One region of the Enterobacter chengduensis genome, then DNA from elsewhere that is predicted to be linked to it. Evidence: predicted binding sites of a transcription regulator. Region 1 holds the regulator's gene; the other holds the start of a gene.

Evidence for each region. The regulator LexA, encoded in region 1, represses DNA repair genes until DNA is damaged. The targets are predictions, from matches to a motif close to TNCTGTATGTACATACAGNA.
Region 2: a site for LexA is predicted at 4,079-4,098, ahead of umuD (translesion error-prone DNA polymerase V autoproteolytic subunit). Genes of this name have one in related genera too.

The regions. Positions count from the first base shown of each region.
Region 1 is NZ_CP043318.1:328,804-347,833, reverse strand. Features, by position in the region: gene FY206_RS01645 (YjcB family protein) at 1-15, shown strand, start outside; gene ssb1 (single-stranded DNA-binding protein SSB1) at 78-608, opposite strand; gene uvrA (excinuclease ABC subunit UvrA) at 859-3,681, shown strand; partial or broken gene FY206_RS01630 (MmcQ/YjbR family DNA-binding protein) at 3,685-4,039, opposite strand; gene aphA (acid phosphatase AphA) at 4,203-4,916, opposite strand; gene tyrB (aromatic amino acid transaminase) at 5,139-6,332, opposite strand; gene alr (alanine racemase) at 6,452-7,531, opposite strand; gene dnaB (replicative DNA helicase) at 7,548-8,960, opposite strand; gene FY206_RS01605 (quinone oxidoreductase) at 9,069-10,052, shown strand; gene pspG (envelope stress response protein PspG) at 10,237-10,479, opposite strand; gene dusA (tRNA dihydrouridine(20/20a) synthase DusA) at 10,616-11,611, opposite strand; gene FY206_RS01590 (conjugal transfer protein TraF) at 11,694-12,941, opposite strand; gene FY206_RS01585 (cupin domain-containing protein) at 13,114-13,602, opposite strand; gene zur (zinc uptake transcriptional repressor Zur) at 13,718-14,230, shown strand; gene FY206_RS01575 (CsbD family protein) at 14,278-14,487, opposite strand; gene dinF (MATE family efflux transporter DinF) at 14,608-15,945, opposite strand; gene lexA (transcriptional repressor LexA) at 16,009-16,617, opposite strand; gene FY206_RS01560 (diacylglycerol kinase) at 16,726-17,094, opposite strand; gene plsB (glycerol-3-phosphate 1-O-acyltransferase PlsB) at 17,249-19,030, shown strand, end outside.
Region 2 is NZ_CP043319.1:36,488-49,089, forward strand. Features, by position in the region: gene FY206_RS24840 (ribbon-helix-helix domain-containing protein) at 1-124, opposite strand, end outside; gene FY206_RS24845 (AAA family ATPase) at 124-762, opposite strand; gene parM (plasmid segregation protein ParM domain-containing protein) at 999-1,970, shown strand; gene FY206_RS24855 (plasmid partitioning/stability family protein) at 1,975-2,364, shown strand; gene FY206_RS24860 (Y-family DNA polymerase) at 2,368-3,639, opposite strand; gene umuD (translesion error-prone DNA polymerase V autoproteolytic subunit) at 3,639-4,067, opposite strand; gene FY206_RS24875 (hypothetical protein) at 4,433-4,900, shown strand; gene FY206_RS24885 (DNA methylase) at 5,297-5,989, shown strand; gene FY206_RS24890 (hypothetical protein) at 5,986-6,207, shown strand; gene FY206_RS24895 (DUF1380 family protein) at 6,263-6,685, shown strand; gene FY206_RS24900 (hypothetical protein) at 7,048-7,827, shown strand; gene FY206_RS24910 (antirestriction protein ArdA) at 8,218-8,718, shown strand; gene FY206_RS24915 (hypothetical protein) at 8,761-8,952, shown strand; gene FY206_RS25410 (hypothetical protein) at 8,936-9,100, shown strand; gene FY206_RS24920 (DNA polymerase III subunit theta) at 9,115-9,369, shown strand; gene FY206_RS24925 (DUF905 family protein) at 10,067-10,312, shown strand; gene FY206_RS24930 (ParB/RepB/Spo0J family partition protein) at 10,381-12,366, shown strand; gene psiB (conjugation system SOS inhibitor PsiB) at 12,409-12,602, shown strand, end outside.

The sequences.
Region 1 (19,030 bases):
ATGGTGATTACCTGATCCCTGATGGAATAAAAAAACCCAGACGAGAGTCTGGGTTTTTTGTTTCAAGCACGCGGAAATCAGAACGGAATGTCGTCGTCGAAATCCATTGGCGGTTCGTTAGACGGTGCCGGAGCAGACTGCTGCTGCGGACGAGACTGCGCGCCGCCGCTGAACTGGTTGCCGCCCTGCGGCTGCTGAGGCTGACCCCAACCGCCCTGCTGCTGGTTCTGACCACCACCTGCCGGTGCGCCACCGCCCTGACGGCCGCCCAGCATCTGCATGGTGCCGCCCACGTTCACCACCACTTCAGTGGTGTACTTCTCAGCGCCGGACTGATCGGTCCATTTGCGGGTACGCAGCTGGCCTTCGATATAGACCTGAGAACCTTTACGCAGATACTCACCGGCCACTTCGGCCAGCTTGCCAAACAGCACAACGCGGTGCCATTCGGTCTGCTCTTTCATCTCACCGGTCGCTTTATCACGCCAGGATTCGGAAGTAGCCAGCGTAATGTTGGCAACTGCGCCACCACTCGGCATGTAGCGTACTTCCGGGTCCTGGCCCAGATTACCGACGAGAATCACCTTGTTTACGCCTCTGCTGGCCATGTTCGTGTCTCCTGAATACGTTTCTTAATAGTGTAAACGCGCGAGTGTACCATTTCCATGCTGCACTTTGATAGTTGCGTAGCACGTTCCAGAGTTCTCCCGCAACTCGACATTGTTACACAGCGAATCAGAAAATGCATTCCAATACTGTATATTCAAACAGGTCAAATTGTGTCATAATTAGCCGTTTCTGACAGCCGTTTGTCCTTCAAACAAACCAGGCAATCCGTGTTCCAACCGGGAAAGGTGAATGGATAAGATCGAAGTTCGGGGCGCCCGCACCCACAATCTCAAGAATATCAACCTCATAATCCCTCGCGACAAGCTCATTGTCGTGACCGGGCTTTCGGGGTCTGGCAAATCCTCACTGGCTTTCGACACCTTGTATGCCGAAGGACAGCGTCGTTACGTTGAGTCGCTCTCTGCGTACGCGCGTCAGTTCCTGTCGCTGATGGAAAAACCGGATGTCGACCATATCGAAGGGTTGTCGCCTGCTATTTCTATTGAGCAGAAGTCCACCTCGCATAACCCGCGTTCAACGGTCGGTACCATTACCGAAATCCATGACTACCTGCGTCTGCTGTATGCACGCGTTGGCGAACCGCGCTGCCCGGACCACGACGTCCCGCTGGCGGCACAGACCGTGAGCCAGATGGTGGATAACGTGCTGTCGCAGCCGGAAGGCAAACGCCTGATGCTGCTGGCGCCGATCATTAAAGAGCGTAAGGGCGAACACACCAAAACGCTGGAAAACCTGGCAAGCCAGGGCTATATCCGCGCCCGTATCGACGGCGAAGTGTGCGACCTGTCGGATCCGCCCAAGCTGGAACTGCAGAAGAAGCACACCATTGAAGTCGTGATTGACCGCTTCAAGGTGCGCGACGATCTCGCCACGCGCCTGGCGGAATCGTTCGAAACGGCGCTGGAACTCTCCGGCGGCACGGCCGTGGTCTCCGACATGGACGACCCGAAAGCGGAAGAGCTGCTCTTCTCCGCCAACTTTGCCTGCCCGATTTGCGGCTACAGCATGCGCGAGCTGGAACCGCGCCTGTTCTCCTTTAACAACCCGGCGGGCGCGTGCCCGACGTGTGACGGCCTGGGCGTGCAGCAGTATTTCGACCCGGACCGTGTGATCCAGAACCCGGAGCTGTCGCTGGCGGGCGGGGCCATTCGCGGCTGGGACAAGCGTAACTTCTATTACTTCCAGATGCTTAAGTCGCTGGCAGAGCACTACAAGTTCGACGTTGAAGCGCCGTGGGCGAGCCTGAGTGCGAACGTGCACAAAGTGATCCTGTTCGGTTCCGGTAAAGAGAACATCGAGTTCAAATACATGAACGATCGCGGCGATACCTCCGTGCGTCGCCACCCGTTCGAAGGGGTGCTGCACAACATGGAGCGCCGCTACAAAGAGACCGAGTCCAGCGCGGTGCGCGAGGAGCTGGCGAAGTTCATCAGCAACCGCTCCTGCGCCACCTGCGAGGGCACGCGCCTGCGTCGCGAAGCGCGCCACGTGTTTGTGGAAAACACGGCGCTGCCGACCATCTCGGACATGAGCATCGGCCACGCGATGGACTTCTTCAACAACCTGAAGCTCTCCGGCCAGCGCGCGAAAATTGCCGAAAAAGTGCTGAAGGAGATTGGCGATCGCCTGAAGTTCCTGGTGAACGTCGGCCTGAACTACCTGACGCTTTCCCGCTCGGCAGAAACGCTCTCCGGCGGTGAAGCCCAGCGTATCCGCCTGGCCAGCCAGATTGGTGCGGGCCTGGTCGGCGTCATGTACGTGCTGGATGAGCCGTCCATCGGCCTGCACCAGCGCGACAACGAGCGTCTGCTCGGCACGCTGGTTCACCTGCGCAACCTCGGCAACACGGTGATCGTGGTCGAGCACGACGAAGATGCGATCCGCGCGGCTGACCACGTCATCGACATCGGCCCGGGCGCAGGCGTCCACGGCGGTCAGGTGGTCGCGGAAGGGACGCTGAAAGACATTATGGCGGTGCCCGAGTCGCTGACCGGCCAGTACATGAGCGGCAAGCGCAAGATTGAAGTCCCGAAACAGCGGGTGGAGGCCGACCCGGAAAAAGTGCTGAAGCTGACCGGCGCGCGCGGCAACAACCTGAAAGACGTCACCCTGACGCTGCCGGTTGGCCTGTTTACCTGTATCACCGGCGTGTCCGGTTCCGGTAAATCGACACTGATCAACGATACCCTGTTCCCGATTGCGCAGACGGCGCTGAACGGCGCGACGCTGGCCGAGCCTGCGCCGTACCGCGACATCCAGGGGCTGGAGCATTTCGATAAGGTTATCGACATTGACCAGAGCCCGATTGGCCGAACCCCGCGCTCTAACCCGGCGACCTATACCGGCGTCTTCACGCCCGTACGTGAACTGTTTGCCGGCGTGCCGGAAGCGCGCTCTCGCGGGTATACGCCGGGACGCTTCAGCTTTAACGTGCGCGGAGGCCGCTGCGAAGCGTGTCAGGGCGACGGCGTGATCAAGGTTGAGATGCACTTCCTGCCGGATATCTACGTGCCGTGCGACCAGTGCAAAGGCAAACGCTATAACCGCGAAACGCTGGAGATTAAGTACAAGGGTAAGACCATCCACGAAGTGCTGGACATGACCATCGAAGAGGCGCGCGAGTTCTTTGACGCCGTCCCTGCGCTGGCGCGTAAGCTGCAGACGCTGATGGACGTCGGCCTGACCTACATTCGTCTGGGGCAGTCGGCAACCACGCTGTCCGGCGGTGAAGCCCAGCGCGTGAAGCTGGCGCGCGAGCTGTCAAAACGCGGCACCGGCCAGACGCTCTACATTCTGGACGAGCCGACCACCGGCCTGCACTTTGCCGATATCCAGCAGCTGCTCGACGTGCTGCATCAGCTGCGCGATCAGGGCAACACGATCGTGGTCATCGAACATAACCTGGACGTGATTAAAACCGCGGACTGGATTGTCGATCTCGGCCCGGAAGGCGGCAGCGGCGGCGGTGAAATTCTCGTCTCCGGTACGCCAGAGACGGTTGCAGAGTGCGAAGCCTCGCACACCGCGCGCTTCCTTAAGCCGTTGCTGTAATTGTCACACGGAGAGCTGCTGTCGGGTGGATTCCGGCAGCAGCTCAACCGCCTGCTGATAGGACGCGTCCACCAGGTAGTAAATTTGAGAGCCTGGAATCGTTCCATCCAGATAGACGGTGCTCCAGTGCGCCTTATTGAGATGCTTGCTCGGCCTCACGTCATCATGCTGCTGGCGTAGCAAATCCGCCAGTTCAGGGCTGGTTTTCAGCGACGTCCGCAGGACGGCCGTCCACCTCTTTCACCATCGCAAACAGCACATCACCCACCTTAACCTGCGTGGCTTTCCAGTCGCTGTGAACGCTCTGCTCCGCGCCGGGCTTGCTCATGCAGTACTGAAGTATCTCCGAAATTGTCATCTTTATTCCCCTTGTAGCGTGGCGATAATTTTACGCGAACCACCGTGAATGCGATGCTCCATGATGAAAGACGAATCTTTCTAAGTGTGCAGCAAGAAGACGAAAGGTAAAACCCGCGGCAGCGAGATTTGATTAAAAAAGAGTCAAACACGCTGCCAGGGACTCAGTACTCGGAGTTGACGATCACCTCTTCGCCAAACTTTCCGGCCATCGGCAGCGGTCGATAGGTTGAGTTAGAGGCGCGTAACACCCTGATACCTCTGGCTCCCACGTCCTGCGCGGCGGTAATGTCGTTATCCGAATCGCCGTAGAATACTTTGATATTTTTCTTCTCCAGCCACTGGGTTTTGGTGTTTTGCCCCTCTTTGTCGCCGGCAAAAATGACCGGGTTCATGCTGGCAGCCGGGATCTGGAAATCATCCTGCAGGGTTTTAGAGACGGTTTCTGTTTTGGTCTGACTGCGGCCGGTCACAAAATAAATGCTGTCACCGCGCTTCACGTGCATGGCAATCAGCGCGCGGGCAACCTCTTTCGGGATGCTGTACTCGTCCCAGCCGTTATTCATTTTTTCCCAAAACTCCGGGTTCTTCAGATACGCTTCGCTGTCCGGTGAATACGTTTTCTTACCGCGCCAGAAGCCGGGGCTGGAGAACAGCACGGTATCGTCAATGTCAAAGCCCACGGCCATTGGCGCACGGCCCATCAGGCTGTTTTCGATTTGGGCCACGGAAACCCAGTGAATGGGCGCCTGCTCGGCAAGCATGGCGGCGGTGGTGCCGGTGTAAAGCGGCGTCGGGGCCGAAGCACGGGCGACGACGGCGCTATTAAGTGAGAACAATAAGCAGGCGGCGCTGAGCGCCAGTGTGATCTTGCGCATATTTTCCCCTGAATATTCAGCTTGTTATCGTTTTATTTTGAGCGAATGGTCAAAAAACTATCCGACCATAACCCCAGCGGGAGGTGAAGGGAAGGAGTTTTTGCTTATGGAGCGGAATAAAAAAGAAGGCGATCACAAAGTGCCGGGAAACGTTTATGTGCGGCCTGATGCCCTCACCCCAACCCTCTCCCACAGGGAGAGGGAGAAAAGAGTAGTGAATACTTACATCACTGCGGCAAACGCCTGCGCTACGCGGTGAACGTTGCTGGCATTCAGGCCCGCCACGCACATACGGCCGCTGGCGATCAGGTAGACGCCGAACTCTTCGCGCAGGCGATCGACCTGCGCCGCGCTCAGTCCGGTATAGCTGAACATCCCGCGCTGCTTGAGCAGATAGTCGAAGTTATGCCCAGGCACGGCCTCTTTCAGCACGTTAACCAGCTCCTGACGCATCGACAGAATCCGCTTGCGCATGGATTCCACCTCGGCGAGCCAGTTGGCTTTCAGCTTTTCGTCACCGAGAACCGTCGCCACCACCTGCGCACCAAAGTTTGGCGGGCTGGAGTAAATACGGCGCACCGTCGCCTTCAGCTGGCCCAGCACGCGGCTTGCCGCTTCTGTGTCTTCACACACCACGGACAGACCGCCAACGCGCTCGCCGTAGAGGGAGAAAATTTTAGAGAAGGAGTTACTCACCAGAGCAGGCAGCCCGGCGCTGGCCACCGCGCGGATGGCATAAGCATCGTCTTCCATACCCGCGCCAAAGCCCTGATAGGCGATGTCGAGGAACGGGATCAGGTTGCGGGCCTTAAGCACCTCTATCACCGCATCCCACTGATCGTGGGTGAGATCCGCCCCGGTCGGGTTATGGCAGCACGGATGCAACAGCACAATGCTGCGCTCCGGCAGGGTGTGCAGTTTTTCCAGCAGCGCCTCAACGCGCACGCCGTTAGTTTCGCTGTCGAACCACGGATAGGTCCCGACCTTAAAGCCTGCGCCCTCGAAGATCGCAACGTGGTTTTCCCACGTCGGATCGCTGACCCACACGCCTGAATCCGGGAAGTATTTTTTCAGGAAGTCCGCCCCCACCTTCAGCGCACCCGAGCCGCCCAGCGTCTGGATGGTCGCCACGCGTTTTTGCGCGAGCACCGGGTGATCGGCGCCGAACAGCAGCGGCGCAATGGTGTTGCGATAGGCGTTCAGCCCTTCCATCGGCAGATAAAGAGAAGCACCGTGTGGAGCCGCATTCAGACGCGCTTCGGCTTCAGCAACGGCGTTTAATTGAGGAATGATGCCCTCCTCGTTGTAATACAGACCGATGCTGAGATTCACTTTGTCGCTGCGAGGATCTTCTTTGAAACGCTCCATTAAGGAGAGGATAGGGTCGCCGGCATAGGCGTCAACTTTCTGAAACACGCGATGGTTCTCCGGAATTCGATGAGGCAGGGATTTCAACAATAAACCGGAAGCGGAAGAAGGTCGAGAGAATGTTAATAAAGTTGGAGCGAGGTTAATAACCTCACTCCATTGGCGGTTCAATCAATGTATTTCATCGCGACACGAGACGTCAGGCGCGTAATAAGTTCGTAAGCACTCACTTTCGTGATTTCAGCAATGCGCTCAACGGGCAGTCCTTCACCCCACAGCACCGCATCATCGCCCGCTTTATCCTGGGCTTCCGGACCCAGATCCACACAAATCATATCCATCGCCACGCGGCCGACGATTTTCACTTCGCGCCCGTTGACCAGAACCGGCGTACCCGACGGTGCGGCACGCGGATAACCGTCGCCGTAGCCCATTGCCACCACGCCGAGACGCGTGTCGCGCTCGCTGGTCCAGGTGCCGCCATAGCCCACCGGCTCTCCCGCTTTGTGCTCACGCACGGCAATCAGCTTTGAAACCAGCGACATGACGGGCTTAAAGCCAAAGTCCGGCCCCCAGAGCCTGTTCTCCAGCGGCGACACGCCGTAAAGAATGATGCCAGGCCGCGCCCAGTCGAAATGCGACTGCGGCCACAGCAGGATCCCACCGGAAGCCGCAATCGAGCGCATCCCCGGCTTGCCTTCGCAGAAGGTATTAAAGATATCCAGCTGCCGCTCGGTCGCGCCGCACTCGGGCTCATCGGCACGGGCGAAGTGGCTGACAATATTCACCGGCTGGCGCACGTTTTTGCACTGGCATAAACGCTGATAAAACGCTTCCGCGCTTTCCGGACGTACGCCCAGACGGTGCATGCCCGTGTCGAGCTTCATCCACACCGTCACCGGCTCGCTCAGCTCGGCGGTTTCAAGCGCGGCCAGCTGTTCTTCGTTGTGTACCGCCGTGTGCAGATGCTGCTGGGCAATGGTCGGCAGATCGCCGGCTTCGAAGAAGCCTTCGAGGAGCAGAATCGGTTGGGTAATCCCTCCCGCGCGCAGGCGGAGGGCTTCTTCAAGACGGGCGACGCCAAAGGCGTCGGCATCGGGGAGCGTTCGCGCGGTCTCAAGAAGACCGTGTCCGTAAGCGTTCGCTTTCACGACTGCAACGAGCTTGCTGGCGGGCGCCAGTTCACGCAGACGTTGCAGGTTGTGTCGCAGAGCGCGGCGGTTAATGACTACAGTTGCCGCTTGCATTTGAATTCCTTAGAAATTACTCATCATCATATTGAGGACCGGCGTAGTTGTCGAAACGCGACCACTGTCCGTTAAAGGTCAGACGCACCGTCCCGATCGGGCCGTTACGTTGTTTACCAATAATAATTTCGGCGATCCCTTTCAGGTCGCTGTTCTCGTGATAAACCTCATCACGGTAGATAAACATGATTAAGTCGGCATCCTGCTCGATGGAGCCGGATTCACGCAGATCGGAGTTGACCGGGCGCTTGTCGGCACGTTGTTCCAGAGAGCGGTTAAGCTGCGACAGCGCCACCACCGGCACGTGCAGCTCTTTGGCTAACGCCTTGAGCGAGCGGGAAATTTCTGCAATTTCCAGCGTACGGTTGTCGGAGAGCGACGGGACGCGCATCAGCTGAAGGTAGTCGATCATGATAAGGCCGATGCCGCCGTGTTCGCGGGCGATACGGCGCGCGCGGGAACGGACTTCCGTCGGCGTCAGGCCGGAGGAGTCATCGATGTAGATATTACGTTTTTCCAGCAGAATGCCCATGGTGCCGGAGATACGCGCCCAGTCCTCATCGTCGAGCTGGCCGGTACGGATGCGGGTCTGGTCCACGCGCGACAGCGACGCCAGGGAACGCATCATGATCTGCTCGGAGGGCATCTCAAGACTGAAGATGAGTACCGGCTTATCCTGCAGCATCGCCGCATTTTCGACGAGGTTCATCGCAAATGTCGTTTTACCCATCGACGGACGCGCGGCGACGATAATCAAATCCGACGGCTGCAGGCCAGCGGTTTTCTTGTTGAGATCGTCATAGCCGGTGTTCACGCCGGTGACGCCGTCGTGCGGCTGCTGGAACAGCTGTTCGATACGGGCAACGGTGGCGTCGAGGACATCGGCGATGTTTTTTGGGCCTTCGTCTTTGTTGGCGCGGCTTTCGGCGATTTTGAAGACGCGGGACTCGGCAAGGTCGAGCAGGTCTTCGCTGGTGCGGCCCTGCGGATCAAAACCGGCTTCGGCGATCTCGTTCGCCACCGAGATCATCTCGCGGACAACGGCACGTTCGCGCACGATATCGGCGTAAGCGCTGATGTTTGCCGCACTTGGTGTGTTTTTTGACAGTTCTGCCAGATAGGCAAACCCGCCGCAGCTGTCGAGCTGCCCAAGACGTTCCAGCGATTCAGCCAGCGTGATCAGATCGATCGGGCTGCCCGACTCCTGCAGACGCGCCATTTCGGTAAAGATGTGGCGGTGCGGGCGGGTGTAGAAATCTTCCGCCACGACGCGCTCGGCGACGTCGTCCCAGCGCTCGTTATCCAGCATTAAACCGCCCAACACCGACTGTTCCGCTTCAATCGAGTGCGGCGGGACTTTTAACCCTGCGACCTGGAAATCACGCTCGCGAGGTTCAGTCTGTTTGTTGAAGGGTTTGTTTCCTGCCATAGTGAATGGAGTTACCGAGATAAAGAGTGGGTCGAAACTTTATCATACAAGTTGAAATATGACACCCGACCCTAATGTCACCCCAGCTAATTTCTTTCTGGAGAGATCATGGCAACACGTATTGAATTTCACAAGCATGGTGGCCCTGAGGTACTTAAAGCGGTGGAGTTTACCCCTGCCGCGCCCGGCGAGAACGAAATCCAGGTTGAAAACAAAGCCATCGGCATAAACTACATCGACACCTACATTCGCGGCGGTCTCTACCCGCCTCCGTCAATGCCGAGCGGCCTGGGCACCGAAGCGGCCGGTGTCGTCATTAAAGTGGGCAGCGCGGTGAAGCATATTAAAGAGGGCGACCGCGTGGTGTATGCGCAATCTGCGCTGGGCGCTTACAGCTCCGTCCACAACGTTCCGGCGGATAAAGCCGCCCTGCTGCCCAACGCTATCTCCTTTGAACAGGCGGCGGCGTCGTTTCTGAAGGGTTTGACGGTTTACTACCTGCTGCGCAAAACCTATGAAATTAAACCCGACGAGCAGTTCCTGTTTCATGCCGCGGCGGGAGGCGTCGGGCTCATCGCCTGTCAGTGGGCAAAAGCCCTGGGCGCGAAGCTGATCGGCACCGTGGGCAACGCCCAAAAAGCGCAGCGCGCGCTGCAGGCGGGTGCCTGGCAGGTGATTAACTATCGTGAAGAGAGCATCGTTGAGCGGCTGAAGGAGATCACCAGCGGCAAAAAAGTGCGCGTGGTGTATGACTCGGTGGGCAAAGATACCTGGGAGGCGTCGCTGGACTGCCTGCAGCGTCGCGGGCTGATGGTGAGCTTCGGGAACGCGTCTGGCGCGGTGACGGGCGTTAACCTGGGCATTCTGAACCAGAAAGGCTCGCTCTACGTGACGCGCCCTTCCCTGCAGGGTTACATCACCAGCCGGGAAGAACTCGAGGAAGCCAGCAACGAGCTGTTTTCGCTGATCGCCAGCGGCGTAATTAAGGTGGACGTAGCCGACGCGCAGAAATTCGCGCTGACCGATGCGCAGCGCGCGCATGAGGTGCTGGAGAGTCGGGCGACCCAGGGATCGAGCCTGCTGATTCCCTAAGCCCCAAAAAGAAATTGGGCTTCCCGTGGGAAGCCCTTTCTTTTTTTAGTTCGGCTGTATGTAGGGTACAGCACGATGAATTCTGTAGCGGCAGCCATAGTGACAGATTCGATAAGTAAATCCTATTCTGTTCTAAGCCATGCTGCCGGGAAAGTTACAAGTATGTGACGAACCCCTCAATACCTTAGTAACGGAAGCGGTTATTGCGCTGATAAGTCGGCAGTTTTGGCGATTTAATCGCCCGTATCGCCCACACCACCGCAATGGCCAGCAGCAGCCATGGCAGCAGCTTAATGGTCAGGGCAAACAGCCCGCCGATAAACATCACCACCGTCGCCACGACAAGCGCAGCCAGAATGCCGAGCAGCGAAACGCCTGTCGCTAACAGCATGACAAAAAAGCCAATCACAAAAAGTAGTTCCAGCATGGCGATCTCCCACGAGTTCCCGAGTAATACAGTTTGTATTACAAGAATCATGCCAAACTTAACCCATTGTTATGAAAGCAAAACGCCCTGCAACAACAGGCAGGGCGTGGTGAATTTGACGAACTTTTAGCGAAAGTTATCGCTTATCTGCGACCAGTCGCAGCGCATGCTCCAGAACCTCAATATCGGCACCGGCTTTATGCGCATTTTCACTGAGGTAACGACGCCACTGCCGCGCGCCCGGAATGCCCTGGAACAGGCCCAGCATATGGCGGGTAATGTGGCCGAGATACGTGCCGTTGTTCAGCTCGCGCTCAATGTAAGGGTACATGGCGCGCACGACGGCAACCGGATCGGTGTCTGCGCCTTCAACGCCAAAGATTTCGCGATCGACCATCGCCAGAATGCCCGGGTTCTGATACGCCTCGCGTCCGACCATCACGCCATCCATATGTGCCAGATGCGCTTTGGCCTCTTCCAGCGACTTAATGCCGCCGTTGATCGACATCGTCAGGTGCGGGAAGTCACGCTTTAGCTGATACACGCGCGGATAGTCCAGCGGTGGGATCTCACGGTTCTCTTTCGGACTGAGGCCGGAGAGCCAGGCTTTACGGGCGTGGATGATAAACATCTCGCATTCGCCTTTGCCGGACACCGTGTTGATGAAATCGCACAGGAACTCGTAGCTGTCCTGGTCGTCAATGCCGATACGGGTTTTGACCGTCACCGGAATGGAAACAACATCGCGCATCGCCTTGATACAGTCCGCCACCAGCTGCGCGTTGCCCATCAGGCATGCGCCAAACATGCCGTTTTGCACGCGGTCGGACGGGCAGCCAACGTTGAGGTTAATCTCGTCATAGCCGCGCGCTTCCGCCAGCTTCGCACACTGCGCCAGCGCGGCCGGATCGCTGCCGCCCAGCTGCAGGGCTACCGGATGCTCCTCTTCGCTATAGGCCAGATAGTCGCCCTTCCCGTGGATGATTGCGCCCGTAGTCACCATTTCGGTGTAGAGCAGCGTATGGCGGGAGAGCTGGCGCAGGAAATAGCGGCAGTGTCTGTCCGTCCAGTCGAGCATCGGCGCAATGGAGAAACGGTGTGCAGGGAAAGCGGTCTGTGATTCTGACGACATGGCGAAGTTTTAAGCATCCGGTGGAAAAGGGGCGCTACTATAGCACAAAGAAAAGCCGGAGGCGCAGCGCCTCCGGTAGACTTTAGAACGTCATGCTCAGCTGAGCCCCGGCGCCCCAGGTTTCGTCTTCACCGTACAGGCCCATCAGGTCAACATGCACGGTATTAAACGGCGCGAAGCCAACACCGCCGGTAAAGACGTTGCTGTCGTTCCCCTTCACGTCCGCGCGATAGCCTGCACGCACCGCCAGCCAGCTCAGCGGCGTTACCTCGGCACCGACGCCAACATACTGCGACGTATCTTCGCTCTTGAAGCCTTTGGTTTCCGTCAGATCGCCATCGGCGGTCAGCGTGACGAGATCGTTGTGCCAGGCGGCACCGGCGGTCACCACAGGACTGATTTGATAAGTATCGCGCACGCCATCCACTTTCTTCGTATCAATATCACGGGAGAAGAGATTTTTTCCGGTTAAACCGACAGTCCAGCTCTCGCCAAAGTCAGCAGCAAGACCGGCATCGACGTTAAAGCCCGTATCATCATTGCGATAGCGGCTACTATTGATATCCCCGCTGTCGAAGTTGTAGATGGAAACCGTATAGTTATAGAGCCAGGTTTTTTGCAGCTTAGGCGTGATACCGACCGAGACCGGTACGCCGCTAATGTCGAACTGACGCGCCACCGCCACACCATAGTCCGAAACGATCGCCGCGCGACCAAAGCCTTTTGACTTCAAATCATTCGGATTTGCCGCTAACGCGGTGGCTGGAACGGCCTCAATACCGCGTAATGTGTCAATATCGCCCTGATCGATGTAAGAACTCACGCGGGCACGCGCATTCGCTTTTGCGACGAATGCTACGGATAACACGTCATTAGGAATGCTGACAGCGATCCCTGCGCCCGCTTTACCGCTGGCGGTTTTTCCTTTCAGCGAAGCTAGTTGATTAGCAAGATCGCCCGCCGCTGCGGAGACCTGCCTGGAGGCCTGGCTTGCGGGATTTAAGAGATCGAAAAGATTGATACTTTCCAGCGTGCTGCGATATTTGCTGACATCGTCGCTGATATCATCAATCTTATCGCGCAGATTGTCCTTATCCGAAATCTGAGCGCCAATTGATGGCAGAATAACCGTGACATCATCATCGGGCTTTGCCTTTGCCAGCAGTGCCGGGTTTATCAATACTGCACTGCCATAGCTTCCTGCCGCAACGCCCGTCCCCCCCATCGCATCACTGCGCGCTTCTGTCCAGGTATTGGCTGCTCCCGCCTGATTTGCCATAAACAAGGAAACAGCGATGCTAACCACCGAAAATTTAAAATTTTTTTTCACAGTATGCCCGTTATAGTCTGTTATGAAATAACCCCTGTCTGTTATCACCCAAACAGGAACGAACTATTGCTGTGAATAAGGAGTAAAAGACCCGCTATTTCTGTCCCTAAGTAAAACTCCCTTACGGCCTGTTATATTTTGTGACGGCCCTCAATATTTATAGAAGAGGAAATTATTTTTTCCCAGGTTTTCCATCATGCGGTCCAAAAAACTGGGGTGGGTGGTCTACCCAGCGATCCTCGCGGGTGGCGGCATAGACCGGGTTAAGCGGATAGTAGATGCGATTGTGCTTCTTGCTGGCCTCGCCAACGACCAGCAACCGCACCTCGTCGTCCGTGTTATTGATAAAGGTGTGGCAGACGCCCGTTCCGGCAGGAAATCCCACGCTATCGCCCGGTTCAAGTTTCCATAAATAGCCATTAATCCACGCTTCCGGATAACCTTCGAGCACATAAACGAACTCTTCTTCATCGCTTTCCGCGTGCGGGTAGGACGTTCTGCGCCCGGGCGGTAGCCGCTCATGATGAATGCCGATGCGCCCGAGCCCGAGCTTGCGAGCCAGCGGTGCGCCGATAGAAAACCGCTCATCGCTATCTGGATAGGTCGAATCATCCGCGCCTTCCACGTCGCGCCAGTGCCGAATACAGTCAGGTCTTTTCATTATGAATCTCCCGGTTTGCGATGGGTCAGGTATAGCACAGACTGGCGGATCTCGGTGTTTTTACCAGAACATGGTAAAGTGGGGGTTTTCCGTCCTATTACATCCGGGGTGCTACATGGATAAGTCCACAAAAGAGCTGTTAGCGCAGGCCGAAAAGCTGTGCGCGCAACGCAATGTGCGCCTGACTCCGCAGCGCCTTGAAGTGTTACGCCTGATGAGTCTGCAACAGGGTGCAATCAGCGCCTATGACCTGTTAGATCTGCTCCGTGAAAGCGAGCCGCAGGCGAAACCACCCACGGTGTATCGCGCGCTGGATTTCCTGCTGGAACAGGGTTTTGTCCACAAAGTCGAGTCCACAAACAGCTACGTGCTGTGTCATCTTTTCGATCAGCCCACTCACACATCCGCTATGTTTATCTGCGACCGTTGTGGCGTGGTGAAAGAAGAAGCTGCGGAAGGCGTGGAAGACATTATGCATACGCTGGCGGCAAGAATGGGCTTTGCCCTGCGGCATAATGTGATTGAAGCACACGGGTTGTGTTCAGCGTGTGTTGAGGTGGAAGCCTGTCGGCACCAGGATGCGTGCCAACATGACCACTCTATACTGGTGAAGAAAAAGCCGCGTTAACGGCAAAAGAAAAGGCGGCTTAGAGCCGCCCTGTGGGTTATTTCGCGTTACCAGCGGTAGTCGTTACGGGTTTCCCAGTCTTTGACTTCGTTTTCCGCCTGATCTTTCGCATAGCCGTAACGTTCCTGAATTTTACCGACAAGCTGATCGCGTTTACCTTCAATGACGGTCATATCGTCATCGGTCAGCTTACCCCACTTTTCTTTCGCTTTACCTTTGAACTGCTTCCAGTTGCCGCCGATTTCGTCTTTATTCATCATCGTGTCCTCTTAGTTAAGCGTCGGGTCGTAACGTCCGTTACGTTCTTTTCTGCTGGACGTGATATTTATTGTAGTTAAGGATTCGGCGGTTAATTTCATATTCGGAATCTTTAACCGTCACGATATATCGTGGCGGGAGGAGAACCAGGTATTGTTTTGCCAGTGGCGATGCCAGATAAAGGCCAGCGACAGGCCTCGCAGAGAGAGAAACACCGCAAGCGCCAGCCATAAACCGTGATTGCCCAGCCAGGGGAGCGTCAGCAGCGTCAGGCCAAACCCTGCCGCCGCAACGGCCATGCAGTTACGCATCTCCGCCCCGCGCGTTGCGCCAATAAACATGCCGTCCAGCAGATAACACCAGACGCCGACCACCGGTAAAATGACTTGCCAGATGAGATAGTGGCTCGCCAGCTCGCGCAGCGCAGGGAGAGACGTAAGCGACGCGACAATCTGCTCGCCAAAGCAGGCGTAAACCAGGCCGAATGCCAGCGCCACCAGCCCAGACTGCCGGCAGGCTGCCCGCCAGACGTCCCGAAGCTGCCCGCTTTCCCGCGCGCCGTACGCCTGCCCGGAATGCGCTTCTACCGCATAGGCAAAGCCGTCCAGCGCGTAGGCGGTAAAGGTCAAGAGCGTCATCAGTACCGCGTTGACCGCGACGATTTCTGGCCCTAGCCGGGCCCCAAAGACGGTTAGCGCACCGAAACAGAGCTGAAGCAGCAGCGAACGCAGCATGATGTCCCGGTTAAGCGCCAGCAGCTTACGGATATTGCCACGCCATGCGGTTTTGAGCAGCGCCAGGGAGATCCCGCGCATCGCCAGCACCCGCCAGACCATCCACAGGCCAATAATAAAGGTTCCGTATTCGGCGATTGCCGTCGCCAGCGCCGCGCCCTGCACGTTCATGTGCAGGCCCATCACCAGCCAGACATCCAGCACAATGTTGAGCAGATTGCCCACCACCAGCAAAATCACCGGGGCGCGGGCGTACTGTACGCCCAGCAGCCACCCCAGCAGAACCAGGTTGGCCAGCGAGGCGGGGGCGCTGAGCCAGCGGATTTCGAGGAAACGTCGCGCCTGCGTCAGCACCGCCTCGCTGCCGCCAACAACCTGGAGCGCCAGGTCGATGAGGGGCGCACGCAATAAAACGATTAACGTCCCCGCGCCAAGCGCAAGGATCAGCGGCTGGACCAGCGCGCGCGCCAGACGCAGCGGGTCTTTCGCACCATACGCCTGCGCCGTGAGTCCGGTGGTGCTCATGCGCAAAAAGAGCAGCAGCATAAACAGGAAGCTGGTTGCCGTCGCGCCAATCGCCACGCCGCCAAGATAAACTGGTGAATCCAGATGGCCGATAACGGCAGTATCAACCAGCCCAAGCAGAGGCACGGTAATATTGGAGAAAATCATCGGCAGTGCAAGACGCCACAATGCCTTATCGGATGCCGTCAGCAGTGACATGAAAAATACCGGAAGTGGGGAATGAAGCAGGCTACAGCGGCGCCATAGCCTGTCAGGAAGAGGTTACAGCCATTCACCGTTGCGAATGACCCCAACCGCCAGTCCTTCGATAGAGAAGTTCTGTTCGCGGAGGTCGACCAAAATGGGTGAGAACTCGCTGTTTTCAGGCAGCAACTGTACGCTGTTACCCTGTTTTTTCAGACGCTTAACGGTCACTTCGTCATCGATACGCGCCACAACCACCTGGCCGTTTCGCACATCCTGAGTTTTATGCACTGCAAGCAGATCGCCATCGAGGATACCGATGTCTTTCATCGACATGCCGCTGACGCGCAGCAGAAAATCAGCGCTCGGTTTGAACATGCCAGGATCGACCTGATAGTGGCCTTCAATATGCTGCTGAGCCAGTAAAGGCTCACCGGCAGCAACACGGCCTATCAGCGGAATGCCGGTCTCTTCTTCCACCAGCAGGCGGATACCGCGTGACGCGCCCGAGACAATCTCAATCACGCCCTTACGCGCCAGCGCTTTCAGGTGTTCTTCGGCAGCATTTGGAGAACGGAAACCCAGACGCTGCGCGATTTCCGCACGCGTGGGTGGCATACCCGTCTGGCCGATATGATCCCGAATGAGATCAAACACCTCTTGCTGCCTGGTCGTTAACGCTTTCATTCCGCCCCCTGGGTGTATATACAGTTATGCTGTGAGTATATACAGTCAAAGGTGATTTTGGAATCAAAAACTGCACAAAAAACCAGGGACTTAATTATTCCTCGAGGCTCATCGGAAATGTGACCAAAGCAGCGTGACCCAGGTAATGGCAGCAGTGATAATCGCCAGCAGCACAGCGGCAGAACCCATATCCTTCGCGCGGCCGGAAAGTTCGTGGAAGTCAGAGCCGATACGGTCGACCACGGCCTCAATAGCGCTATTGAGAATTTCCACTATCATCACCAGAAGTACGGAACCGATGAGAAGCACGCGGGTAACGGCATCTACATCAAGGAAACAGGCGATGATCACCGCGATGATAGCGGCGACGCCCTCCTGGCGAAAGGCGGCTTCGTTGATCCACGCGGCACGGAAACCTTTCCATGAATAGCCGGCGGCTTTAATGATACGCGTTAACCCAGTGGTATTATTGGCCATTAAAAGAACCTTTTAAGAAAAAAAGCGTCAGTAACAGGAACTGTAGCGCGTTTCGCCACAGCCTGAAGTATGACGGGTAACAACAGAAATTTTGCGCGCTTTCTGTTATCCTTGCGCCGCAATTGCATTATTAACCAGAGGCTTTACATCGTTTATGTCCGGCTGGCCACGAATTTACTACAAATTACTTAATTTACCATTAAGCATCCTGGTAAAAAGCAAGTCTATCCCAGCAGAACCCGCGCTGGAATTGGGACTCGATACGTCGCGTCCTATTATGTACGTTTTGCCTTACAACTCGAAGGCAGACTTACTGACGCTTCGCGCCCAGTGTCTGGCGCATGATTTACCTGACCCGCTTGAACCGCTGGAAGTCGACGGCACGCTGCTGCCGCGCTACGTGTTCATTCACGGTGGACCGCGCGTGTTTACCTATTACACGCCGAAAGAAGAGTCCATCAAGCTGTTCCATGACTATCTCGACCTGCACCGCAGCAACCCCGATCTGGACGTGCAGATGGTGCCGGTATCGGTGATGTTTGGTCGTCGTCCGGGCCGTGAAAAAGGTGAAGAGAATCCGCCGCTGCGCATGCTTAACGGCATCCAGAAGTTCTTCGCGGTCTCCTGGCTGGGGCGCGACAGCTTTGTGCGCTTCTCCCCTTCGGTTTCGCTACGTCGCATGGCGGACGAGCACGGGACCGACAAAATCATCGCGCAAAAACTGGCGCGCGTAGCGCGTATGCACTTCGCCCGTCAGCGCCTGGCGGCAGTAGGACCACGCCTCCCGGCGCGTCAGGATCTGTTCAACAAGCTGTTGGCCTCCAAAGCGATTGCCCGCGCCGTTGAAGACGAAGCGCGCAGCAAGAAAATTTCGCATGAGAAAGCCCAGCAGAACGCCATTGCGCTGATGGAAGAGATTGCCGCGAACTTCTCTTACGAGATGATTCGCCTGTCCGATCGTATTCTCGGCTTTACGTGGAACCGCCTCTACCAGGGCATCAACGTTCATAACGCCGAGCGCGTGCGTCAGCTGGCGCATGATGGCCATGAGATTGTCTATGTCCCCTGCCACCGCAGCCACATGGACTACCTGCTTCTCTCATACGTGCTCTATCACCAGGGGCTTGTACCGCCGCACATCGCAGCCGGTATCAACCTGAACTTCTGGCCAGCGGGCCCGATCTTCCGCCGCCTGGGCGCGTTCTTTATCCGTCGTACCTTCAAGGGCAACAAGCTCTACTCCACCGTGTTCCGCGAGTATCTGGGCGAGCTGTTTAGCCGCGGCTATTCCGTTGAGTACTTTGTTGAGGGCGGTCGCTCGCGCACCGGACGTCTGCTCGATCCGAAGACCGGCACGCTGTCGATGACCATCCAGGCGATGCTGCGCGGCGGAACCCGTCCGATCACGCTGGTGCCTATTTACATCGGCTATGAGCACGTAATGGAAGTGGGCACCTACGCCAAAGAGCTACGCGGGGCGACCAAAGAGAAAGAGAGCCTGCCGCAGATGCTGCGCGGCCTGAGCAAGCTGCGTAACCTGGGTCAGGGCTACGTAAACTTCGGCGAACCGATGCCGCTTATGACGTACCTGAACCATCACGTTCCGGAGTGGCGCGAGTCCATCGATCCTATCGAAGCGATTCGCCCTGCCTGGCTGACACCAACGGTCAACGGCATTGCGTCCGAACTGATGGTGCGCATTAACAACGCGGGTGCGGCTAACGCCATGAACCTGTGCTGTACGGCGCTGCTGGCTTCGCGTCAGCGCTCGCTGACCCGCGAACAGCTTACAGAGCAGCTGGATTGCTACCTAGACATGATGCGCAACGTGCCGTATTCCGTTGACTCAACCGTGCCTTCTGCGACCGCCAGCGAGCTTATCGATCACGCGCTGCAGATGAACAAGTTTGAAGTCGAAAAGGACACCATCGGCGAC
Region 2 (12,602 bases), on a different replicon from region 1:
TTTCAGGTTCCGGTTTTTCTGGTGCTCCGTAGGGTTTATCGGCAAGGCGCTGCGCGAGGGCTTCAGCTTGTTCTGCTGTGACACCTGTTCTGCTTGTCGCTTGCTGGCTCGGCTTTTTAACCATTATGCGAATACCTCTTTCATTAGCTGCATAATTTCTGCTTTAGCCGCTTCATTATTCGTTTCTACGACACCCGTTCCATTGCTCATGCAATCTCGATAGACCTTGCGGAAACAGATTACTGTTTGCAGCGTTTCAATAGTTGGAAACTCTTCAAGGTATTCCAGAAACTCCTTCCGCTCATTTCCTCTTAGCACTGGGTTTGTTGTGGCCATGCTTTGTAAGCAATAGACCTTCAGTTCAGGGTTGAGATCACGCATAGCTTCAATCTGCTGAGCAAGTTCCGTCAATGTATCAAGGTCGGGCTGTGAGCATTGTAATGGTGCAATGATCTGATGTGCGACTACTCCACTAGTAATGAACTCTCTTGAGTTTCTGCCTGCCACATCCACGATTACATGATCATACTTTTCGTCTAATGCTCGAAGGGTTTGTGTCAGATTATCGAATTTTTCGATGAGCGTGAAAGTTGGCTCTATCCCCGATGCTTCACGCTCAGCATGGTGCTTAGCGGCCGTCCGTTGTAAGTCTCCATTTAACAGGCATACGTCTTGGCCCTCATGGGCTAGAGCTATTGCTAAGTTTGATGCCGTTGTAGTTTTACCTGAACCGCCTTTGTTTCCACCTACGACAGTAATCATTTCTGCCTCATAAATATGATGTGTGAAGTATGATTTATTTTGTCACATACGTAGTTATAGTCAACAACTGTAATCAAAAATATGAAGTATGAAGTGTGAGATATGATTTATTTTTTAATAAATCATAAATATTACTTGTGTTTTAATATTTCATACTTATGATTTAATACTCAATCTGAGTGCTTAGGCACTTAAGTTCAATCATTTTTCTCAATTTGAGTATTAAGGGGTTCAGGATGAAAGTGTATTGTGATGATGGTTCTACAACTGTAAAACTTGCATGGCTCCACAATAAGAAACTTTATAAGTCATTGTCATCTAACTCTTTTCGTCAGGGTTGGAAGGTGGAAGGTATGGGCGTACGTCAGACCTTCAACTATGAGCTTGAAGGTAAAAAATACACCTATGACGAAGTCAGCAATGAATCCATTCTTACTACTCATATTGAGTATCAATATACCGATGTAAACGTTCTGGCGGTTCACCATGCACTTCTGAACAGCGGGCTGAAACCTCAGCCTGTCTCACTGACTGTTACTTTGCCTATCAGTGAGTTCTACACAAGGGATTGTCAGAAGAATGAGCTGAATATTCAGAGGAAAATCGACAACCTGATGCGTCCAGTCAAGTTGAACAAAGGCGAGGTGTTTACCATCGAGCACGTCGAAGTCATGCCAGAATCCTTGCCTGCCGTATTTGAACGTCTGGTGAAAGACAATGTAGGGCAGTTCGAAAAGTCTCTGGTGATTGACCTCGGAGGTACAACTCTCGACGTTGGCGTTATCGTTGGCCAGTTCGACTCTGTCAGCGCGATACACGGAAATTCTGATATCGGCGTATCGCTGGTAACGAACGCTGCACTCACGGCGTTAAAAATGGCTTCCAGCAACACGAGTGCTATGGTCGCCGATGAACTTATCAAACAGCGTACAAACGCTGACTTCGTCCGGCAGGTTATCAACGACGAAAGCAAGACGGCACTGGTGTTGGATACCATCGATAGCGCGATCGCTACACTGGGTGCCCAGGTTGTCGATGACTTGGCTGGGTTTAGGGACGTTAACCGCGTTTATATTGTTGGTGGCGGTGCGCCACTGATCGAGGATGCTGTTAAAGCAGCATGGCAACATCTGGGCTCGAAGGTTGTCATGATGGATTCACCGCAAACATCACTCGTAGAAGCCATCGCTGCATTTAAAGGGGAATAGGACTGTGAGCGAGGAACGGAAGAAGTTTACTGTTTATCTTCATCCGGACCAGGTGGCGGACAATGTGTCTTTAGACATTATTGATTCTGTCCCACGGAACGATAGAGGAGATTTATATAGGAGAGCGCTTATTTCCGGCTTAGCACTTCACCACCTCGACCCGCGGCTTCCTGGCTTACTTGCGCTGTTGTTGGATAAGAGTTTCACGGCGGATAGCCTGGTAGGTTTAATCAGTCAGACAACGGGATGGAAGCCATCCCAGGCCAATATCCGTGATGTGCTTGCAGAACTGGGCGCAGGAAATTTTGATTCTGCAATCAAGCCTGAAATTGCTGAAGATGATGAGCAGCGTCGACTGGAAGAGGCCCGGGTCAAAATGAAAGGCCTCTTCTGATACTCAAATTGAGGCTTTGGGGATATCGGACCACCTGGTCGTGTATGCCGGAGAAAGCATCTCTCTTTTCATTTGCCATTCTGGTGCAATTCCGCGGCCAGCAAACCATACCCTCCCGAGCCCTGAATGGTTTATGCCATCCAGGGCTTTCATAAGCTCCTCGCTTCGTTCCTGCGGCTTAACGTCATCGAAAAGATTTAACTGTGCTACTCCCGTAGGGGTGAAGTCATTCAGCATTACGCCAGCCTTTGCATATCTATGCCCGTCGATCCAGATACGATCCAGGGCCTTTACTGAGGCGTTAATGATGTCCCGGGTGTCACGGGTAGGCACAAGAAGTTTTTCACTGGCCACGTTGCTGTAATACGCTTCGTTGACTGCGAAAGGGGAGGTTTTGATAAAGACCGATATGTGCCGGCAGAACTGATGCTCTCCCCGCAGTTTTTCAGCCGCGCGTTCGGCATACTGGCAGATAGCCTGCCGCAACGCTTCGTAAGTGGTGATGCGCTCCCCGAATGATCGGCTGCAGACAATCTGCTGCTTCGCGGGCGGTACATCTTCAAGAGATATACAGGCCTCACCGTTCAGCTCGCGTACGGTTCGCTCCAGCACTACGGTAAAGTTTTTGCGTACAAAGGCAGGATTCATGCGCGCCAGCTGTAGCGCAGTCGTCACGCCGTATGTATTCAGCTTTTTGCCTATGCGGCGACCAACCCCCCAGATTTCCTCTACTGGCTGCAGTGAGAGCAGTTTCTCCGTCCTACGAAGATTGTCAGTAGTCAGGGCCAGCACGCCCCCAAATTGCGGCCACTCTTTTGAAGCCCATTGCGCTGATTTTGCTAAAGTTTTTGTTGGCCCCATCCCAACGCCAATTGTCAGTCCGGTTCCTCTTAGGACGTGCTCGCGCAGCTGCCGGCCGAAATCTTCAAAGTCGGTACAGCCATCGATGCCGCGAATGTCCAGGAACATCTCGTCGATGCTGTACTGCTCTACGCGGGGCGCCAGTTCTTCCAGATGTGCCATGACCCGGTTGCTCAGACTCGCGTAAAGCTCATAATTGCTGGAAAACGTAAGCACTTTCTCCGGGAACTGCATTGTCTTCAGCTGGAACCAGGGAATCCCCATTTTGATCCCAAGCTGTTTCGCTTCCTTCGATCTGGCTATTACACAACCATCATTATTGCTAAGAACGACCACCGGTTTATCACGTAAGTCAGGACGAAAGACCTTCTCACAACTCGCATAGAAGCTGTTCACATCTGCCAGGGCGAACATCAGTCATGTCCCCGGGTTTTATGTACAAAGGCAGTTACGACACCGAAAATTTGTAGCTGCTCAGGTTCTGGCCATAGAGTAGGGTAGGCTGGATTCATTGCCTGTAACCCTGGTCTCGGTTTCAACAATAATCTCTTAACAGTAAATTCACCTTCAATCTCAGCTATAACGATATCGCCGTGGTGTGCATTTTCGGCTTTATCAACAATCATCAGATCGCCAGAATGTAGCCCAATATCAGTCATGGAATTACCAATAGCTCGCACAAAATATGTCGAACTGGGTCGGGATATACAGTAATCGTTGAGGTCAAGTTCGGCTTCGACATAGTCCTGCGCCGGGGACGGGAACCCCGCCGGGCATCCCTCGCTATAAAGAGGGATTGGGATAATTTCCGGCTCGCAATCGACACGCAATAATTCAAACATAGGCACCTCCGAACTGTATTTATATACAGTATTATTACTTTATTGAGTGTACTTTCAAGTTTTTGCTTTGCCCATTTTTTAACTCTATGTTGCCTAAAGAAGTTCCCCGCCGTGCCTTTACTTTAGCCCGATCGCTTCAGATGCAAGGGTTCGCTCCGCCGCCATCCTCGCCCGGTCGCAGATTTTTACGCCTGATGCCATTCTTCCCGTCGTTCTCCCGCTCAATATTCGCGGGAGAACCGTCCAGAACGTCATCGCTGTTTATCTGCGCTGCGGCCTCCGGTGTCGCCCCTGCATCTTCCGCTCGAAGTCGGGCTGTCGTGTCGGCACGGTGCAACTGGGTGCCGGATGCTTAGGACACAGCCATGTTCAGACTGACCTGTATTGAACTCAACAACGGCGAGTTTGCCGTGTATATCAACAACCATTATCTGTGGAGTGAGGATGCCTGCGGAGAACGACTTTACCTGGGGGAGGTGCTGGAGCAGCTTTCCCTGATGCCGGGTGTGGAAACCGGCACTATTCAAGAGGCAGTTCCGGAGGACGAAGAGTGGAACTGGAATGACATTGCCGATCGTGTGCTGCCGTCGCTATCTGCCTGCCGCGAGGGAGTAACCGTGGCAGATCACATCGCACGGCTACAGCAGTATCCGCAGGATGCGCTGTGTATGGGAACGTTCTGGCTGGCTGATGACTTTATGTCCCTCAATGACAGCCTGACAGAGGGGGAGATTGCTGAAGCCATGCGTGTCTGTTACCACAGCCATGATGCCTGCATCGGTTTTAACTGGGACACATTGCAGTTCGCTATCGACCACGTAAAGGGGGGCTAACGGAAAAAAGGACGCCACCGACCGGAGGCGTCCCAAAACATACCAGGCTTATGATCCTACAAAGTGGTGTACTGACACGCACTTATGGTCATTCTGTCATACACGGGAGGCTACTTCAGCTACCAGAATCAGTACCAAAGGATGTCGGTGCCCTCCGCCTTTCTGCCGCCAGCCGGCGGCGTGTTCAACGCCGTGCCTTCACGCTAACCCGGCCGCTGCGGTCGCAAGGGTTCACGTTGTCTCCGTCCTCACCCGTTCGCACCTTTCACGGTGCATTCAGCCCGTGAAAGGCTTGCGCTGCGGCTTGCGGCGTCGCCCCTGCGCCCTCCGCTCAGAGCCGGGTTTTTGTGGCGGCACGGCGCAACAGGGTGCCGCATATCAGAGAGGAGTGTGTCTATGTCCCGTTATATCCTGGGTGACTGCGTGCAGGTGATGTCCCGTTTTCCGGCACGTGCCGTTGATTTTATTCTTACCGATCCCCCGTATCTGGTTGGCTTTAAGGACCGTACCGGTCGCACTCTGGCCGGGGACAATTCGTCGGAATGGCTTCAGCCAGCGTGCCACGAAATGTACCGCGTACTCAAAAACGACAGTCTGATGGTGAGCTTTTACGCATGGAACCGCGCAGATCTGTTTCTCAATGCGTGGAAATCGGCCGGGTTCCGCGTTGTTGGCCATATCGTTTTTGCGAAGAGTTATGCCTCCAAATCAACGTTCGTGGGCTACACCCATGAGAACGCTTACCTGCTCGCGAAGGGGCGACCGCAAACCCCGGACCGCCCCATCCCGGACGTGATCCCCTGGAAATACACGGGCAACAGACACCATCCGACGGAGAAGCCGGTGCAGAGCCTGCGGCCACTGATTGAATCGCTCACGCGTCCGGGGGCCATTGTCCTTGACCCGTTCGCCGGTAGCGGCTCCACCTGCGTGGCCGCCGCCGAAGCCAGCCGCCGCTATATCGGGATCGAGATGCTTGAGCAGTACCACGCCGCCGGCGTTCGCCGTCTGGCACAGGTTGAACGGGCGAGAAGGATGCCGGCGGCCAATGACGGTACGTTTTACCCTGATTATCCGGAGGCGGCATGAACTACCCGGGCCTTGAATCCCTGCGCGCGGACGTGGCCGAGCTCAGCAATGCCATGTGTGACGTGCGGATGCTGCTGAACCGCCTCGAATCTCAGCACCGGCACGACGCGGCAACGCTGGCTGAACGTATGGCCGCCCAGACCCTGCGCCGGATCAACACCCTGCTTCTGGAAGCCTACCGCGAAGCCCTGGTGCTGGACGAAACCTTTCAGGGCTGACTGACCCTGCCGGGCTGATGCCCGGCCTGTAACCACTTACGAAAGAGATAAAAAAATGTACGGAACCCGCAAAGAACTTTGTGTACAGCTTGAAACCATGTTCACGTCTGACGAACCCCTGGTCCTGCTGGTCTGGACGGAAGAGGGGATTAGCGTGGCCTGCCGTGAAACCCAGCCAGAACCGGACGAGGCTGAAATCCGGGCGGTGATGAAGGCGCTTGGTGAAATGAAAATGACGCAATACCGCCAGGAGGGGGTAAATAATCTGACTGTCAGCGATCTCCTGACCCATCAGCGGGAAGCGGCAAACCGTCAGGTGAGTGTACCCGCAGCTTTACTTGCACGCGTCCTGCGCGACTATGAGTGTGAGCTGGAGCATCGCGCCGGAATGGCCTGGGAGGCCGGGCGGCCTGAACCCGATTCCGTAAAGGAAGCAAGGAATGACGTCTACGCACTGAAAGACGCGCTGGTAGCCTGAGAACGGCCGGGGGAGCGTCCCCGGCAACCGGTGACAATTCACAGCGAAAGAGGATGTCGTTAACTCCGCTTTTTATGCCGCGCTGGCGCGGCGGATGTGAGCGCCGTGCCTTCACTTTAGCCCGAACGCTGCAAATGCAAGGGTTCGCTCCGCCGCCATCCTCGCCCGGTCGCAGTGATTTAATGCTTCATGCCGTTCTTCCCGTCGTTCTCCCGCTCAATATTCGCGGGAGAACCGTCCAGACCGTCATCGCTGTTTATCTGCGCTGCGGCCTCCGGTGTCGCCCCTGCATTTTCCGCTCGATGTCGGGCTGTCGTGTCGGCACGGCGAAGACGTCGCCGCATTCAGAAGAGGAGAATATCATGACCATTGCTTACCGCTTTATGCACCGTCATACCCGAAACACGCTCGTAGCCCGCGGCTGGCCAGCCAACATGGATATCGATACAAGCCTGAATTACTCCAGAGGAGAAGGCGTTGCGTTCTATGGCCAGCTCGATGCTTTACAGTTGCAGCGTCTGTTACCTGAGATTGCACTGCGTGGTTTGATGTCCGATCAGGCAATGAAGGTGCTGCTGTCATTACTGGCAGGAAGTGAACTGATTGTCCGCCTTTATCGTAATTCGCTGGGGCATCGTAAGGCTCATGCCGGAACCATTTCGCTTGAATATGATAATTGCCCTGAGGCTATGTCCACGAAACATATCCTCTGTCTGCTGAAAGCCCTGCGTGACGAGATTAACCACGTCTGTAGCTGCGTGGCATCCGCCGGATACCGCCTGATGGAAGCCTTGCGCCCCGCCGCTGAACCGCTGGTATTTACCCGCCGAACCCGTAATTTCCTCCTGACAGTAACGGAAGTGGAGCAGGTGCAGGATGATGCGCAGTGGGATAATGAGACGCTCGACGCGCGTCTTAAAGCGGTACTCGACGGGAAGGAAACCTTTCGCCGTCTGCAAATCCGTCTGGAATGCAATGGCCGTACAGTCGGGCAGACCCACGTGCCTTATGCCCTTCGTCACCCTGACAGCCCATCCCGCGACTGGTTTGACAGACACTGGCTGCGGGATGTGGTCAGCAGCGCACGAACCGAGATTGACGCGATGATGAAATCCTTCTCCGGCATCCGGATTGCCGCCTGATTTTGGGCGGGGCAATGCGCCCCGCCTTATTGCGAAAAGGATGTCGCACGCTCCGCTTTACCGGCGCCCCCTCCACGATGTTACGGGGACGCAGGTGAAAACGTCCGTGCGGTCTGCGGCTAACGCCGTGCCTTCACTTTAGCCCGATCGCTTCAGATGCAAGGGTTCGCTCCGCCGCCATCCTCGCCCGGTCGCAGATTTTTACGCCTGATGCCGTTCTTCCCGTCGTTCTCCCGCTCAATATTCGCGGGAGAACCGTCCAGACCGTCATCGCTGTTTATCTGCGCTGCGGCCTCCGGTGTCGCCCCTGCATCTTCCGCTCGAAGTCGGGCTGTCGTGTCGGCACGGCGTAAGCCGGAACTCAGACGACACAGACACTGGAGGAGTTTTATGAACACTACCACCCCGGCGATTTATGTAGGTACATACCACAAATACAACTGCGGTAGCCTCTACGGTAAATGGTTTGACCTCACCGACTTTGATGATAAAGCAGAGTTTCTGGAAGCCTGCAACGAGCTGCACGCCAATGAATCCGACCCGGAACTCATGTTCCAGGACTGGGAAGGGATCCCGTCAGCATTTGCATCCGAATCTTCCGTTGACTGGAATTTCATTGAAGCCTACAAGCGCGCAGTAGAAGACGGTATGGATGCTGCATTTATTGCCTGGGTGGAATACTCCGGAGAGTGTGATTATGACGCCTTCGAGGATGCTTATTGCGGAGAAGCTGAGAGCGAAGAGGACTACGCCTGGACTATGGCAGAAGAGTGCGGCCTTCTCAATGACATTCCGGAATCGCTGCGTTGCTATTTCGATATGGGAGCCTGGGCGCGGGATTTGTTCCTGGATGGTCTGGTATTTCTGGATGGCTACGTGTTCAACGGTTGATGTCAGAGGCGGGGCAGGGCCCCGCCACAAAGGAGAATAAAAATGAAACTTGATCCACAGACCCGTGACATCCTGCGTCAGTACAAAAATATTATTAACGCCCGTCGACGTGAAAATGGTCAACGGGAATTAAGAACGGAGCAGGTGATCGACGAAATATGCTATTACATGACCTGCCAGCGTGCGGTGTATATCGGCGGTCATTTCATTTTGCAGGGTGGAAAAGGTAACTGATAACCTGGCAGGCGGTATCATCCGCCTGTTAGCCCGCGCGAAAAACCCTGGCAGGCTTTGCCTGCCGGCGGTTGTTACCGCGCCTGCGGCGCAGTTACAAACCGCCCCGGCAGAAAAAGTCAGCAACGATCTCGTTGCAGGCGCGTGAAAGAGAGGAAAAACATGAGCGAATTTAATCTTTCGGTACGTTCAAAAGAGGATCAGGACAGGATCGCCGTAGACCTGGCCGCGTCAGGTGTGGCATTTAAAGAGCGGCTAAATCAGCCAGTGGTGCCGGAAATTGTGGCACGAGAGGTGCCCGAAGAGCTTCGCGAATATTTTCTGGAAAGGTTGCGCCATTACCGCCAGCTTAGCCAGCAGTTGCCGAAAGCCAGCGATCCACAATATTCCGAAATGGCCGAGGCAAATAAAAAGTAATTTTTTCAGTAAGATATGCTGTAAATCAAACTCATTGCCTTTGTTGCAGTGGGCGTCCGGGCGGGCTGTCATGCTTCGCACAGAGCCAGCAAAGCTGTCTCTGCCCGGCCCCTGCGGGGCAGCGGGTGTCCATCCCATGACGCAACCCCCATCGCTTGCAGCAGCCGTTCCGGCTGCGCCGCTCAGTCGCGCCGTTTCCTGCGCTCCCTGCATCACGCCGTAAATACCCCGTCGTGATGTAGGGGGCAATGTCGTTTCGCCGCGCGCGGCTTCCCGTCATTGCGGCGTGTCCCTGCCCATTCCATCCGGTCCTTTTACACCCCTTTGAGTCCCTCCTCCGGGTGCTGAGACCGCCACAGTCCTCGTGGCTGTCCAGGGTGAATGCTGACGCACGGCCACCAAAACTTTTTGCAGGCAAAAACTTTTTGCGTCCGCCCCGGACATCTGCCTCGGCCGGTGTCGTTTACGCACCTGCGGCGAAGGTTCTCAAACGGGTGATGTTTTATCCCCCGGGAAAGTTCAGCAGGTTCCCGCGAAACGTCAAAACCGCGGCTCCCGTAACTCAACGGGTGATGGGTTTTAAAACCAGCCACTTTTTTAAAGGAAGTATTCAGTGGGAAAAACATTACAGGAATTTCTGAATCAGCCAGTGCTGCTGCGCGAACCCACCGCCGAAGAAAACGAACTGGCGGCTCTATTGAATGGCAGTACTGTCACTGCACCCGTGGTGCTGCCTCAGGGGCCGTTTACCCGTGAAGAGGCGACCGCTCTGGTGGCGCAGTACACCAACGTCAGTATTGAGAACGATCAGGGTACTTATTTTCAGCTTGTTGTGCGGGGTGAAGAAGGGTTTTTGACGAAGTGCGCGTGGAACTTTGAGAACGACGTGGGGGCATTGCTTAACCGCGCTCTTGCCAGTTACAGAGCCAGAAAACAGCAGTAAGAAGGGGCCCTGTCGGAGCTGTCACTCCGCAGGGCAAGACAATCATTAATACTGAGAGGTACTAAATCATGACAGTTGCAGATGTTAAATCAAAAGCACCAAAAAAAACCAGTAAGAATAAAACTGCCGGAAACGAGGCGCTGAAAACAGCCCTCGATGCGGCAGTCATTGAGTATGTTCCGCTGACCGATCTCATTAAATCACCGCTGAACGTACGCACGATGCCCTACACCACCGAGAGCGTTAAGCGACTGGCTAACTCCATTGAAAGCCTCGGACTGCTTCACAATCTGGTTGTCCATGCCCTGCCCGAGGGAAAATACGGTGTGGCAGCAGGTGGTCGGCGTCTGACTGCGCTGACGCTCATGTCTGAAATGGGGCGTATCAAACCAGATTATCAGGTTCCGGTTAAACGTGTCAGCGACGAGCTTGCTGTTGAGGCTTCTTACGCCGAGAACAACGAGCTTGAAACCATGCACCCTGCCGAGCAGATCACAGCGTTTGGTACACTGGCGGCGCAGGGAAAAACTCCCGCGCAGATTGGTGAGGTGCTTGGGTACGGTTCCCGCCACGTCCAGCGCATGCTCAAACTTGCCAGTCTTGCCCCGTCACTGCTTGCACTTCTGGCAGAAGGTCAGCTTGATGTTGAACAGTGTCAGGTGTTGTGTCTTGAAAGCGATCCTGAGCGTCAGGTTGCTGTTTACGAAAGCGTAAAGGAGGAATGGGGACGCACTACCGTAAACGCACTTAAAAATCGTATTACGGAAAGTGAAATTTCTGTCTCGCATCCACGTTTCGCATTTATCGGGCGGGAAGTTTATGAAGCCGCAGGCGGAATTGTCCGTGAAGATCTGTTCAGTGAGCAGGAAGGGGACGGAACAGTAGACAGTCTGCTTGTTGAACGTCTGGTACTGGAAAAACTTGAATTGATCGCTCAGGAAATCCATCAAAAAGAGGGCTGGATGTGGGGTACCGGACGTCTGGCTGCAATTAACCTTTACGGACCTGACGGAAAGGACTACCGCATTCTACCGGAGCCAGATGCAATCTACAGCGAAGATGACAGCCGCCGTATCGATGAACTGTCCGACAAATTTAACGCTCTGGATCCTGACAGTGATGAAGCCGAGGCCATTAGCAGCGAAATATCCCTCATTGAACATGCCGCTGAGCTTCGTGGGTGGACAGAAGATCTGAAAGCAAAATCAGGCGTGGTGGTGAGCTACATGCACGGTGCGCTTCGTATTCAGCGTGGTATATGCCGCATGTCTGATTTACCTGACCATGACAGTAACGGAGAGGATTCCGCGCAGTCTCCTGCCGTGACTCATATGCATCGACCTGATGCAGCAGAAGGGATCAGCATCCCGCTGCTCACCAAAATGTCATCCGAGCGCACTCTGGCGGTACAGGCCGCGCTAATGCAGCAACCTGAAAAGGCTGTGGCGCTTATGGTCTGGCGTATGTGTACCTGCGTTTTTGCTGGATGTGTGACCACGCCGCATCCGTTCCGTATCAACCTGACCGTTTCTCACAGCAGCCTCACTGAGAACGCCCCATCCGGTAAAGAAGGCGCAGCGTTTGAAGCCCTGATGACCGAAAAAGAGCGCCTGAAAACCCTGCTGCCAGCAGGATGGGAGAAGGACTTCACGACCTTCTTCGCCCTGAACGGAGAGGTACTGATGTCATTGCTGGCCTTCTGTGCGGCTTGTTCCGTAGATGGTGTACAGACGCGTGATAATGGACACACATCACGTAGCCCTCTCGATACGGTTGAGGCCGCGATAGGTTTTCACCTTCGCGACTGGTGGCAGCCTACAAAAGAGAACTACTTCGGTAGCCTGAAACATTCACAGATAGTCACTTCACTTAAAGATGCAGGTCTGACTGGTGCCGCTGCTGACGCAGAAAAAATGAAGAAAGGCGACGCGGCAGTGCATGCGGAGTTCTTTATGAAGCAGAACCGTTGGGTTCCTGCATGGTTACAGTCACCGCAGCCTGATGCAAAAGACAGCACCGATACCGACACTGACAACGCGGCAATTGCCGCCTGATAAGGATAGCCGCCCTACGGGGCGGCAATAAGGAGATATCTGATGAATATGCCAAACTTTAAGCTTTCCTCCATGATCGGTGAAGATTTCGAAACCTGCCGCGCCGCTGGTTACTCCTACCGCCGTGAGATGACACACGCTGTTATGGGGGCACTGAGTGCGCCTGAAAACTGGGATGTTAACGGGGAGTATCGTAGCGAGTTCGGGGGCTTATTTCCCGTGCAGATCCGTTTTTC